DNA from 3 places in the Synechococcus sp. CBW1002 genome. Region 1 is predicted to be linked to each of the others. Evidence: predicted binding sites of a transcription regulator. Region 1 holds the regulator's gene; each other region holds the start of a gene.

Evidence for each region. Region 1 encodes NtcA, which controls nitrogen genes in cyanobacteria. Its sites were predicted from a motif close to GTANCNNNNGNTAC; they were not measured.
Region 2: H8F24_RS01060 (P-II family nitrogen regulator) is a predicted target of NtcA. The motif match lies at 2,329-2,342, and genes of this name have one in related genera.
Region 3: H8F24_RS03005 (MSMEG_0569 family flavin-dependent oxidoreductase) is a predicted target of NtcA. The motif match lies at 1,715-1,728, and genes of this name have one in related genera.

What each region holds. Positions count from the first base shown of each region.
Region 1 covers NZ_CP060398.1:1,630,154-1,634,361, forward strand. Annotated here, with positions in the region: gene H8F24_RS07735 (DUF3084 domain-containing protein) at 1-884, opposite strand, end outside; gene H8F24_RS07740 (sulfotransferase) at 1,096-1,926, shown strand; gene ntcA (global nitrogen regulator NtcA) at 1,947-2,681, opposite strand; gene H8F24_RS07750 (cob(I)yrinic acid a,c-diamide adenosyltransferase) at 3,010-3,651, shown strand; gene dcd (dCTP deaminase) at 3,651-4,208, shown strand, end outside.
Region 2 covers NZ_CP060398.1:205,876-210,083, reverse strand. Annotated here, with positions in the region: gene H8F24_RS01070 (hypothetical protein) at 1-240, opposite strand, end outside; gene H8F24_RS01065 (TlyA family RNA methyltransferase) at 819-1,673, shown strand; gene H8F24_RS01060 (P-II family nitrogen regulator) at 1,899-2,237, opposite strand; gene queF (preQ(1) synthase) at 2,482-2,922, shown strand; gene H8F24_RS01050 (cytochrome c biogenesis protein ResB) at 2,910-4,208, opposite strand, start outside.
Region 3 covers NZ_CP060398.1:629,080-633,287, forward strand. Annotated here, with positions in the region: gene H8F24_RS03000 (hypothetical protein) at 1-128, opposite strand, end outside; gene H8F24_RS03005 (MSMEG_0569 family flavin-dependent oxidoreductase) at 364-1,671, opposite strand; gene H8F24_RS03010 (MSMEG_0572/Sll0783 family nitrogen starvation response protein) at 1,848-2,330, shown strand; gene H8F24_RS03015 (Nit6803 family nitrilase) at 2,363-3,373, shown strand; gene H8F24_RS03020 (MSMEG_0568 family radical SAM protein) at 3,366-4,208, shown strand, end outside.

The DNA of each region.
Region 1 (4,208 bases):
CCGCGCAGCACGTTGGCGGCCGAGAGCAGGCTCACCACCCAGGAGCCGGGGCGGGCCAGCAGAGTCTCCAGTTTGGCGATGTCGTTCCTTGGCACCAGAAGGATCTGGCGGTCCGGCGGCTCCCCCGGCAGCACCCGCTGGAACGCGAGCCGGTTGGCCTGCTGCAGCAAGGTGTTGATCACGTCCCGGGCCTGTTCCGGTCGCTCCAGAGTCACCTTGGCGGTGGCCAGGGGCTGGCCGCTGCTGATCACCACATCGCCGCGGCGCAGGGCGATGATCTTGGTTTCAAGGCCCTGGAGTTCCTTCTCCCCTTCCTTGATCTGCTCCTGCACCGCCGCCAACTCGGTTTCGGTGCGGCGGATCTCCTGGTCCCGGTTAGCCACATCGCGGCTGAGGCGATCGCGCTCGGCCTCCAGCCGGGCACGCTGCTGCTGCAGGGGCAGCAGTTCGCGCCGCAGTTGTTGCAGCCGCTTCTCCGCTTCATCCCGCTGGGCCTGGGCCCGTTTTCGCTCCCCTTCCACCCGCTTGGTGGCCGCCTGGGCTCGGCGGCTGGCCTGCTGGGCGGTGGCGCTGGCGGCCTGGGCACCGACCAGGTCGCGGCGGCTGCGTGCCAGATCGTCGCGGCTCTGCTGCAGCCTCTGCTCCAGCTGGTCCAGTTCGAACAGGCCCACCCGCAACCTTTGGCTCACCAGAAGCATCAGGCCCAGGGACATGGCACTGATCAGCGATCCGGTGAGCACCGTGATCAGCACGGCGGTGCGGCGCGGTCGCAGGTTGAACAGGCTGAGGCGCGCCTTGCCCACGCGGCTGCCGAGCCGATCACCGAGGGTGGAGAGCACGCCGCCCAGCACCAGCAGGACCAGGATCAACAACCAACCCGTCATCGCTGCCTCACCACGCCGTCGTTCCGCTGTCAGCCTTCGGATCCGGGGGATCCGAAGGCTGCATCCTGCAGCACAGACCCCGTCGTCCGACACGGTGCGGACAGTCTGGGGAGGCGTCCCGCCGGGTCTGATCCTTGGCCTGTTCCGGTGTCTGTGGTCCGGTCGGTGCTTCTGGGTCGTTTAATGTCTGGCCCGCCCGGCTTGCACCGCGATGGTTCCGGACTTCATGGTGATCGGGGCCCAGCGTTCCGGCACCACCTGGCTGCACAGGGTTCTCAGCCAGCATCCGGATCTGTGGCTCACGCCGGTCAAGGAGCTCCACTACTTTGACAAGCCCCAGATCCGCTTCGGCGTGTTCGACGCCGATGAGCGGCGACGCGCCAGGTTCTGGGACCTGAAGCGTTTCGCCCGCGATCCCCGCTGGTTCGGCCGCTACTGGTTCCTGCCGCGCAGTGATGCCTGGTATTGCCGCCTGTTTGGTCAGGGACGTCGCCAGGGCAAGCGGGTCGGCGAGATCACCCCCGCCTACGCCACCCTGGAGCGGCCGGTGTGGGAGCGGATGCAGCGTCTGGCACCGGAGCTGAGGCTGGTGTTCGTGATGCGCGATCCCGTGCTGAGGGTCTGGTCGGCGATCCGCAACCGGGTCCGCAAGGGCCAGTTCGACGGTGAGGCCGACATTGCCGCTCTGCTGGAGCAGGCCCGCATGCCCGGCGCCGTGAGCCGTTCCAACTACCTCCGCACCATCGAGACCGTCGAGGCGGTGTTCCAGCCCGCTCAGTTGCACTGCTGCTTTTTCGAACAGCTCATCAGTGATCCTGCAGCCTTCGCCGACGACCTGTTCGACTTTCTGGCCGCGCCCCCTTTGAACGAGCGACTGCGTCTGCCGCCGGCCGTCAACGTGGCCGCCGGCGGCCGGGAACCCCCCCTGGGCTTTCAGCGGGAGATGGCGCGCGACTATCTACCGATGGTGGAGCGTCTGGCAGAGCGTTTCGGTGCCGTGCCGCAGGGCTGGCTGGATCGCTACCGCAATCTGCTCAGCTGACCTGGTTGGAGTGGAGGCGGTCAGCTGAAGCGTTTGGCCAGGGCGATCGGGTCGAAGACCGTGATCTTCTTGCGATCCACCTGCACCAGCCCGTCGTTGCGCAGGTCGCCCAGCAGCCTCGTGATCGTCACCCGGGTGGAGCCGATCGCCTCGGCGATCGCCTGGTGGGAGAGGCGCAGGTCGATCGTGATCCCCTCCTGACTGGGCACACCGAAATCGCGGCAGAGCACAAGCAGAAAGCTCACCAGCCGGGAGGACATGTCCCGGTGGGTGAGGGTTTCGATCATGGTTTCGGTCTGCAGGATGCGGGAGGACAAGCCCTGCAGCAGCAATAGCCCGACGCTGGCATCGCGCTCAATGGCCTGGCGGACCGAGGTGGCGGGAGCGGTCACCATCTCCACGCGGGTGAAGGCGATGGCGTGATAAAAGCGATCGGATCGCTGCCCGGTGAGCAGCGACAGCACACCGAACAGACTGTTTTCCCGCAGCAGTGCCACGGTGATTTCTTCACCGGATTCGTAGACCCGCGATAACCGCACGGCGCCGCGACGCAGCAGATAGACCCGTTCGGCCGGATCTCCGGGAAAGAAAATGGTTTTGCCACGCTCCACGGTCTCGACGCTGCTGCCGCCGAGACCGCGCATCACTTCGAGAAGGGTGGCTCCGGCTCCGCCGGACACACCCGACCCGGTGCCAGCGGAGCCGCTGGGGGGAGGGGGGGCGTAACGGCTGAAGCCGCGAGTAGCGCCGACCATGACGGCGGGGCAGGAACTGGGAAGCTACGGAGCGACCCTGCTCTTTCTTGTAGCAACCAACACGGTTGCTGTCAGGGCCTCCGCTTCCGCTCCCGCTCGCCAGCCCCTGGCGCTCTGGGCCTGTGCGGCTGTTGACGCCTGTCGCAGCCTGTGCCGCCGTTTCCGCGAAACCGTCTGTTCCCACCAGGGATGGTGTGTGTGGCTTGTCCAGGGCGCAGATGCCGCTACATTCAGGTTCCAGCGCAGCGTCCGATCCCATCGCTTCGGTCCCTGTCCAGGTCGGCCGGAATGATCCGCTCGCCCGGCCCCATCGCCCTCCGGGATGTCCATGACCGCCAGTCTTGCCAGCCCCCAGGGCAGCCATCGCCCCTCCCAGCGGGGTGACATCTCTGTCCGGGGTCAGCGGCTGGAGGCCCGGCCTGAGCAGCGAACTGACCCTGTCCGCCCAGCGACTCGCGCTGTAGTGCCCCTTCGGCCCGTGCCCCAGGCCGAAGGGCTGCTTCAGGTGCACACAGCCCCTTTCCGCGGCAGCTTCGGCGCCGTGTTCAGCCAGGCCCTGCGCACGGCGGGTCTGGGCAGTCGCGTCCTGGTGAGTCAGTTTCTCAAAGGTGGCGTGGATCAGGGGCTGGGCCGCAGTCTCTGGCTTTGCGGCCGCCTGCAGTGGCTGCGGCCGGCGGTGCCCGCCTGCCTTGCGGCGCCCCTGCAGGCTGAAGCCGAGCAGGACCTTGCCCTGGCGGCTGTCCGGGAGGTGTGGGATTTCAGCCGCCAGCAGCTGCTGGCGGGCGCCGTGGATCTGATGGTGCTTGATGAACTGGGGCTGGCGATCGAGCTGGGTTATCTGTCTCTTCTGGATGTCACCGAGGTGCTGGAACAGCGGCCGGCTCAGCTGGATGTCATCCTGACGGGCCCGGCGATGCCCGCCGCTCTGATGGCCATGGCCGATCAGGTCACCCAACTGCGCCGCGGCTGATGCTCAAGAACGACCGCTGGATCAAGGAGCGGGCCGATGCCGGCATGATCCATCCCTTTGAAGACCATCTGGTGAGGCATCTCGAACCCGAGACCTCCAGCGCACCGGTGCTCAGCTTTGGTTGTTCCTCCTATGGCTACGACCTGCGTCTGTCGTCGCAGGAGTTTCTGATCTTTCGCCATGTCCCCGGCACGGTAATGAACCCGAAGCGGTTCAATCCAGCCAATCTGGAGCCGGCCCCCCTGCATGAGGACATCGATGGCGCCTTTTTCATTCTGCCGGCCCATTCCTATGGCCTTGGCGTTGCGATGGAGAAGCTGAGGGTGCCGCCCAACATCACGGTAATTTGCCTGGGAAAGAGCACTTACGCCCGGCTTGGCATCATCGTCAACACCACACCCGCTGAAGCGGGGTGGGAGGGCCATCTCACGCTTGAATTCAGCAATTCTTCCGGCGCAGATTGCCGCATCTATGCCAACGAAGGTATCTGTCAACTGCTGTTCTTCGAAGGCGATCCCTGCGACACCACCTACCAGGATCGTGCCGGAAAGTATCAG
Region 2 (4,208 bases), 1.4 Mb from region 1:
AACAGGGACGTTCTCACCAGAGTGATGCTTTGCTTCAGGGATGGAGTTGCCTGACTTGCCAAGGTTGACCCGATCTTCGAGGACGATGGTATTCGGTTCTTTACTGCTGCCAGTGCGGCTTACGGTTCCTGGAGCGTTGGAGAATCTGGTTGTGCCTCTGTCGCCGCTTTGGTCAATGCTCGTCTTTCCAGGCGGCAGATTCATCACCACGGCATGCAAAAAATTCTCTCTGAGGATCATGTGGAATGGCAGACGGGCAAATGTGAAGATAATGGCCGCTATGCCTGCGCTTTTGATGAAATGTCGAAACGGGTCAGCGGAGGGTAATCACGACAATGCTCCTGGAATGGTTGTGAAATAGAATTTTCATCCAGGAGTTGAGTGTCGGTGAAATCTTGAAGATTGCTACAGGCCTGATTCATTGCCATCCATGGAGCTGGCTGTGTCTTCCTGGCCATGCATGGGTGAAAGATTGATCGGAGAAGTTGGCTCGCATGGGCAGGCGAATTCACAGAGGCTGCAAGGTCGTCTTCACCTTTCTTTCGTGTTAATCATGCTAATCTGTCGATGGTATGGGCGTAAGGAGTGGAAGGAGGCGTTAAGATCTCTTGGAAAGGACTGGATGCAACGCGCGGTTGTTCATGCCGTAGTTGACCTGGGAAGGAATTCCTGAATTCTTGAATTCAGGGTGCGCTATTGAAATGGGACGGATTGTCGGTGCCGGTCTTTGAGTGTGACAAGCAGTTGAGGTCGTATGCTTGAAGAGGGCGTATTCCTCCAACGAAGCTGCCTGGCGTTATCGAAATTGGTCGCGATCCATGGCAGGTAAGCAGAGGCTGGATCAGGAGCTTGTGCAACGGGGCCTTGCTGCTACACGCCAGCAGGCGCAGCAGCTTATTCGTGCCGGACGGGTTCGCAGCGGTGGCCAGATCCTGGACAAGCCTGGTCTGCCGGTTGCACTGGATCGCGCTCTGGAAGTGGAGCAGCCTCCACGCTATGTGTCCCGTGGCGGCGAGAAGCTCGCGGCTGCCCTGGAAAACTTCCCGATCCGTGTGGCTGGGCGTGTCTGTCTTGATGGGGGCATCTCCACCGGTGGATTTACCGATTGCCTTCTCCAGCACGGAGCCGCACGGGTGTACGGCGTGGACGTTGGCTATGGCCAGACGGCTTGGAGGCTGCGCACAGATCCAAGGGTGGTGCTCAAGGAGCGCACCAATCTGCGCCACCTCCATCCCGAGCAGCTGTATGCACCAGAGGATCCCTGGCCGGATCTGGCGGTGGCGGATGTCTCCTTCATCTCGCTTTCGCTGGTGTTGCCGGCATTGGGTCGTCTCCTGAGCCCCACGTCTGAACTTGTGGTGCTCGTCAAACCGCAATTTGAGGTTGGCCGTGAACGGGTTGGCAAGGGTGGGGTGGTGCGTGATGCCTTAGCCCATGCCGACGCCATTGATCGGGTGATCACCGCGGCTGCTCGGGAGGGCCTGCGTCCTCTTGGCTTGGTGGCTTCGCCGATCACGGGACCGGCTGGTAATCATGAATATTTGTTATGGCTGTGCGGAGCCCCTGTGGCCAATGGCGGGAGCTCTGATCCCGCAGCTCTGCTGGCGGGCACCGAGCAGGAGCGTCGAACGGCCTTGGAGCAGGTGGTGTCAGCCACTCTCTCCACAACCTGAAGGAGGGGTCCGAAACCTCAAGGAGCGTTGCCTTGGCCGGTGCGGATGAAGGTCTCCTGGCGGACCGAAGCCATTTGGCGCGTCCGCTGAATCCGCCACGATGGGATGCGGTCGGATCCCCGCAGAGGCTGGAACTCTCGCGAGGAAAGAAAACAAAAAAGCCCTTCAGATGGCTGAAGGGCTGACTTGAGCTTGTTGCCCAGCGGCCGTGCTGGTCCCAGGGGATCAGATGGCGCCGCTGTCCCGCTCGCCGGTGCGGATGCGGATCACAGAATCGATCGTGCTCACGAAGATCTTGCCGTCGCCGATCTCGCCGGTACGAGCCGCATCCTGGATCGCCGTCACCACGGTGTCCACCTGGCCGTCATCCACCACGATTTCAAGTTTGAGCTTCTGCAGAAACTCCACTGTGAACTCAGAGCCGCGGTAACGCTCCACCTGACCCTTCTGCCGGCCGAAACCCCTGACTTCACTCACGGTCATGCCGACGATGCCGGCATTGACCAGGGCGATCTTGACGTCCTCAAGCTTGAAGGGACGAATGATGGCCTCGACTTTTTTCATGGAAGCTGCTTGGGGCTGTTTGAAGTCTCTCAGGAAAGGCCCCGGAGAGGAGGAAACCTGTCCATCAGACCCGAGCTTTGGTGGGTTCGTCGTAGCAACGGCTACGGGCGTGACCTGGGGCGTGGCCTCGCGTGGGTCGCGACCGGGCGGGTCGCATCGGTATCATCCGAAACCCCTGACAGGCCCAGTGAAGGAGTCTGTCTTTCTCCGCCTGAGCCCCGTGACCGCCGCCTCGTCCAATGCGATCGCCAGTGGCTCTGCTGCCGGCAGTGCCGCAACCCCCTCCCCGGAAAACCAGACACGTACCCCTCGCTACGGCGAGCGGGCGATTGCCGAGGCTGAGCTGATCTGCTTTGAAAACCCTCGCCCGGGGCGGGCCTATGAGGTCTCGATCGAGCTGCCGGAGTTCACCTGCACTTGCCCCTTTTCCGGTTATCCCGATTTCGCCGTGCTGCGGTTGCTCTACCAGCCCGGCCCCCGGGTGTTGGAACTCAAGGCCCTGAAGCTCTACGTGAACGCTTACCGCGATCGCGCCATTTCCCACGAGGAGGTGGCCAACCGCATCCTCGACGACCTTGTGGCTGCGGCCGAGCCGGTCTGGATGGAGCTCCTGGCCGATTTCAACCCCCGAGGCAATGTCCACACCGTGGTGCGGGTGTCCCATGGCACCCGTCAGGCCTGCTGAGCGCCGGTGGACCTCTCCAGGTCCAGCTGGGCCAGCAGGGACGGCAGCTCCTGAGAGAAGGCCGTGAGGTTTCGGTTGCAAAGTCCGGCCACGTGCAGACGGCCTGGACGGTCGCTGCTGAGCCCGTTTGAGCTTTCGATGCTGTCTGCCGATTCTGAGGATTCCGCGATGGCCCAAAGCTGCCGGGTGGCGATCAGGCTGGCAGCGCCGCCGGCCAGGGCAATGGCGAAGCCCGTGTAGACGAGCGGCACACCAGGGTCTCGTTTCAGAAGGATGCCGCTGGCCGGCAACACGCTGACCACGCGGACCGGCAGTCCCTTCACTTCCTGAGCGGGGCCACCGGGCACCAGCTGGGCCAGGCTCTGGCCGTCGGGCCCGAACACCTGCACCGGTCCGTCCTCGCTGCTGAGGCTGAGCAGCACCGGCTCTGATCCATCCGGACGGGTGGGCAGCACCAGGCCCCAGATCTGTTCACCCAGTTGCGGGAAGCTCTGCAGTGGCAGTTGCAGCAGAGGGCTGCGGCCTAGCTGCACGGTGATGGCGGCCAGGGCCCAGTCGGCCTGATACAGGGTGATGCCGCGGTAGCGCAGGGGATGGTTGACGCTGATCTCGGCCTTCTTGACACTGGGCTCGCCGGTGGTTGGATCGGCGGGGTTGAGCAGGCGTAGTTGAGAGCGGAACTGCTCCGGGCGGCCGGCTGGATCGCGCTCGATCGCGAAGCGATCCAGGGCGAGGGTGAGCTGTCTGCGGCCTCGGCTGTCGAGCAGTTCCAGTTCCCTTCCCGGTGCGAGGAACTGTTCCTGCCGGTGCCCCCCCAGGGAGCCCCAGGCGGCGCCCACCATCAGCACCACCATGCCCGCATGCACCAGAAGGGGGCCGATCCGTCCCAGGATCCCCTTGCGGGCCGCCAGGCGGTCTGGATGACGTTGCAGTTGCCAGCCTTGCTGGGCAAGTAGATCGGCCAGGCGATCAAGGCCTTGCTGCGGCTGTGCCAGGCTCACGGTTTCCGCCAGGCTGAGCTTGCTCAGCTGCCGGGGCGAGCGGTAATCGATCCAGCGCAGGGCCGCCTGCAGGGCCGGCCATTGGCGCCGCCAGCTGCACAACAGAAGGGCCAGGCCCAGCCAGGCCAGCAAGGCGAGGAACCAGCTGCTGGAATACACGTGATCAAGCTGCAGGCGCAGGACGCCGTCGCCGTCCAGCAGCCCCAGCCAGGGCTGGTTGTCGTAGATCCGGTGATACAGCTCGGCGCTTTCCTGTTGTGGGATGGCGGTGCCGATGCCGCTGGC
Region 3 (4,208 bases), 1.0 Mb from region 1:
GCGGCACCGCCGGTGAACCCATCCCTGCTCTGGTGCGCCAGGGTCTGCAGAAAGTCGATGGTGAATGGCACCTGATCGATGCCACACACACCCTGTTCAAATTGTTGCGCTTCAGGCGATCCCGGCATTCGACGCTGGCAGGAGCGACGGGATGCAGGGCAACGGCCTTGGCAAGAGTGGCCAGGGGCCCGCTGCTCGATTGGCAACCAACTGCTAGGCAAGCAACGGCACCAAGGAGCCCGGAGCTTGCCGCCTAATCCAGAGCATCCATGCAGATGGACCTGTGGAGCATGGCGTCCACGCCTTCAGCGCTCCCGGAGCCCCACTGGAGCCCATGCAAGGCTTCCAGGATTGACTGCAGGACTATGACCCCAGCAGAGCCGTGCACTCCTGACGCTCGTGGAGGGCATCCGTGAGCTGCATGCGCAGACGAATGGTCTCCGCGAGATGCTCGGCGTCGTCCGCAACGCCGCTGAAGCGGGCCGAACCCCAGGTCTGCAGCCAGGGAAGGCCGATGAAATACAACCCCGGACTGTGAGTCACTCCGCGATCGTGGGCCGGATAGCCAGCGCCATTGAAGACCGGCAGATCGATCCAGCGAAAATCGGCCGCATATCCCGTGCACCAGATCACCGCAGCGAGGGGCTCCTGGTGGAGAGCCACGCTGTCTGCGCCTGCTGCTGGCGGGTGCCAGCAGGGCTGGTAGGGCGCTTCCTCAGGAGCCTCAATCCCTTCCCGTTGAATGTAGGCATCGATGCTGTCACGGATACGGCAATACACCGCATCCGCCTGATCCAGATTCGCAGCCAGATCGCTGGAAAAGTGGATCTGTCCGTCAGCGAAACCGAGCAGTCGACCATGCAGCACCATTCCATTGCGGGCATGACGTCGCAGGTCAATGTCCCGTCCCCCGTCTCGGCCAGTGAGGTAGTGATTGGTCTTGTGGCGCACCAGCCTGGGCTCGGGGTGCTGATCAATCGGCATGGCGTAATAGCCCATGCGATCCAGCCAGTCGACCACGTCCTTGCCGCGATAGCGGCGCGGTGAGCGCGGTGCTGAGCCCACACTCAGATGCACTCGGCGGCCGGCAAGAAACAGATCCTCAGCGATCTGACAGCCAGACTGGCCGCTGCCGACCACCAGCACGGGTCCGGCCGGCAGTTGGTCAGGATTGCGATAGTCGCGGGCATCCAGCTGGACGACGGAGCTGGGCAGCCGCTCCGCCTGGGGATGGCGCTTTGGCTTGTGGTAGCCACCGGTGGCGACAATCACGTGCTCCACTTCGATCTCACCGGCATTGGTGGTGAGCGTGTAGGTGCCGTCACGCCAGCAGAGGCGCTGCACACTCACTCCCTCACGCACATCTGCAGCAATGGCTGCGGCAAATCGGCGCACGTAGGCCACGATGTCGTCACGCACCATGAAGCCTTCCGGATCCTTCCCGTCGTAGGGAAAGTCCGGCAGCCGGCACTGCCAGTTCGGGGTGACCAGGCAGAAGGAATCCCAACGCTGCCGTTCCCAGGCGTGGCCGACCTGGTGCTGTTCCAGCACCAGGGGCCGGATACCACGCCGCTGGAGGCAGGCTGCTGCCGACAGGCCGGACTGGCCGCCCCCGACCACCACGACGGGATGCCTGGGCGGCAGAGGAGCCGAGGGCTGCAAGGGTGCCAATCAAGAGGAGATCCCAGTTTCCCTGCTGGCGACTCAGGGGCCGGTAGCCATTGCAACCTCTGGACGGGCTCAGCCGGGTTGCGACCTCCAGGGATTCGGTCGCATCGGCCACATAAAACAAAACGAAACACGTGGCAGGGTTCGCCCTGGATTCCGCCACCAGACAACCTCACCCCATGCCCGAAGTCACCCGTCCCGCCAACCAGCCGGGCGATTTTCTCGTTGATTACGAAGAGAAAGTCTTTCCTGATGTCCAAGCGGAGCCCGGGGAAAAAGCCCTGGTGACCTTTCACACCGTCGCCTTCGAAGGTTCGATCGGCCTGGTCAATCTTCTTCAGGCCAGCCGGTTGATCACCAAGGGCTTCGAAACCTCGATTCTTCTGTATGGCCCGGGAGTCACGCTGGGGGTTCAACGGGGATTCCCCAAGCTGGGTGATGCGGCCTTTGATGGCCATCTCAACTTCAATGCCCGGATCCAGAAGTTCATGGGCCAGGGTGGCAAAGTCTACGCCTGCCGCTTTGCCCTCCAGGCTCTGTACGGCCACGGCGAAGGGGCGCTGATCCCAGGCATCACCCCCATCAACCCCCTTGATGTGCTTGACATTGTCTTGATGCACCGCAAGGAGGGGGCCTTCATCCTCGACACCTGGACCCTCTGAGATCTCTGTTTCAGACCTTTCGGATGTCTCCCATGGTCAGCACGATCACCGTTGCGGCGGCGCAGATTCGTCCGGTTCTGTTCAACCTTGAGGGGTCCGTGGCCCGGGTGCTCGCGGCCATGGAGCAGGCGGCTGCGGCAGGGGTTGAGTTGATCGTCTTTCCGGAGACATTTCTTCCCTATTACCCCTATTTCTCCTTCGTGGAGCCGGCCGTGCTGATGGGTGCTTCCCATCTGCGCCTTTATGAGCAGGCCGTGGTGATTCCCGGACCGGAGATCAGCCAGATCTGCTCAGCCGCCAGCCAGCACAACCTGCATGTGCTCCTGGGGGTGAACGAACGGGATGGCGGCAGCCTCTACAACACCCAACTGCTGATTGATGCCTCTGGCACGATTGTGCTGAAGCGCCGCAAGATCACCCCCACCTACCACGAACGCATGGTCTGGGGGCAGGGGGATGGCGCCGGGTTGCAGGTGGTGCCGACCGCCCTGGGCCGCATCGGTGCCCTGGCCTGCTGGGAGCACTACAACCCCCTGGCCCGCTTCGCCCTGATGACCCAGGGGGAGGAAATCCACTGCGCCCAGTTTCCCGGATCGCTCGTGGGTCCGATCTTCTCCGAACAGACCGCCGTGACCCTGCGGCATCACGCCCTGGAGGCTGGTTGCTTCGTGGTGTCGTCCACCGCCTGGCTGGATCCGGCCGACCATGCCGTGATCACTCCCGATCCTTCCCTGCATCGTGCCTTCCAGGGGGGCTGCCACACCGCGGTGATCAGCCCGGAAGGCCGCTATCTGGCCGGCCCACTGCCGGAGGGTGAAGGACTGGCGATCGCCACGCTCGACACCGCCCTGATCACCAAACGCAAACGCATGATGGACAGTGTGGGGCACTACAGCCGTCCCGATCTGCTGGGGCTGCGGATCAACGCAACGCCGGCCACCCAGGTGGACCCGATGCTGATCCCAGGAGCAGCTCAGGACAGCCACGCTCCGTCAGGCGCCACGGTGCAGGTCGCTTCCGCTGAGGCCCAGACCCATGGCTGATGCCTCCAAGCCGGCTCTGGCCAGCCAGAACCTCGGGCGTTTCGTGACGGAGCTGCAGGTGCAGGGGCTGGTCGACCCCGCCGTGGCCGGCAACCAGGGGCGCCGCGGTGGAGCCGGTCCATCGGACCATCGCGCCCTGACGATCGCGGGCACCACCGTGATGGTTCCCGTCTACAACGCGGTGTCCCAGGACTCTCCGTTCCGGCTGGAGCAGGCTGCCGATGGAGCGGTTGCCGTGACCGACCGGCCCGGCACAAAACTGGCCGCCGTGGAGCCTCCGCCACAACCACGCTTCTACGGCCTCTCCACCACCGACGGCACCCCCTACAGCGCCATCGCCCTGCTGCATGGCCGCGATGTGCTGGCCACCACCCTGCTCCAGACCTGCATCCGCTTTCGGGATCGCAGTCAGTCGTGCCAGTTCTGTGCCATCGAGCAGTCGCTCGAGGACGGACGCACCCTGGTGCGCAAGACCCCTGAGCAGGTGGCGGAGGTGGCCGAGGCGGCGGTGCGGCTCGATGGTGTGCGCCAGCTGGTGATGACCACCGGCACTCCGAACAGTGACGATCGGGGGGCCCGGCTGATGGCGGAAACGGCGGCGGCGGTGAAGGCGCGGGTGGACCTGCCGATCCAGGGCCAATGCGAGCCCCCGGATGATCCGATCTGGTATCTCCGCATGAAGCAGGCGGGGATTGACAGCCTGGGAATGCACCTGGAAGTGGTGGACGAAGCGGTACGGCGTCGTGTACTCCCGGGCAAATCGGAGCTCAGCCTGGAGCGCTATGTCGAGGCCTTCGAGCAGGCTGTGGCCGTGTTCGGCCGCGGGCAGGTGAGC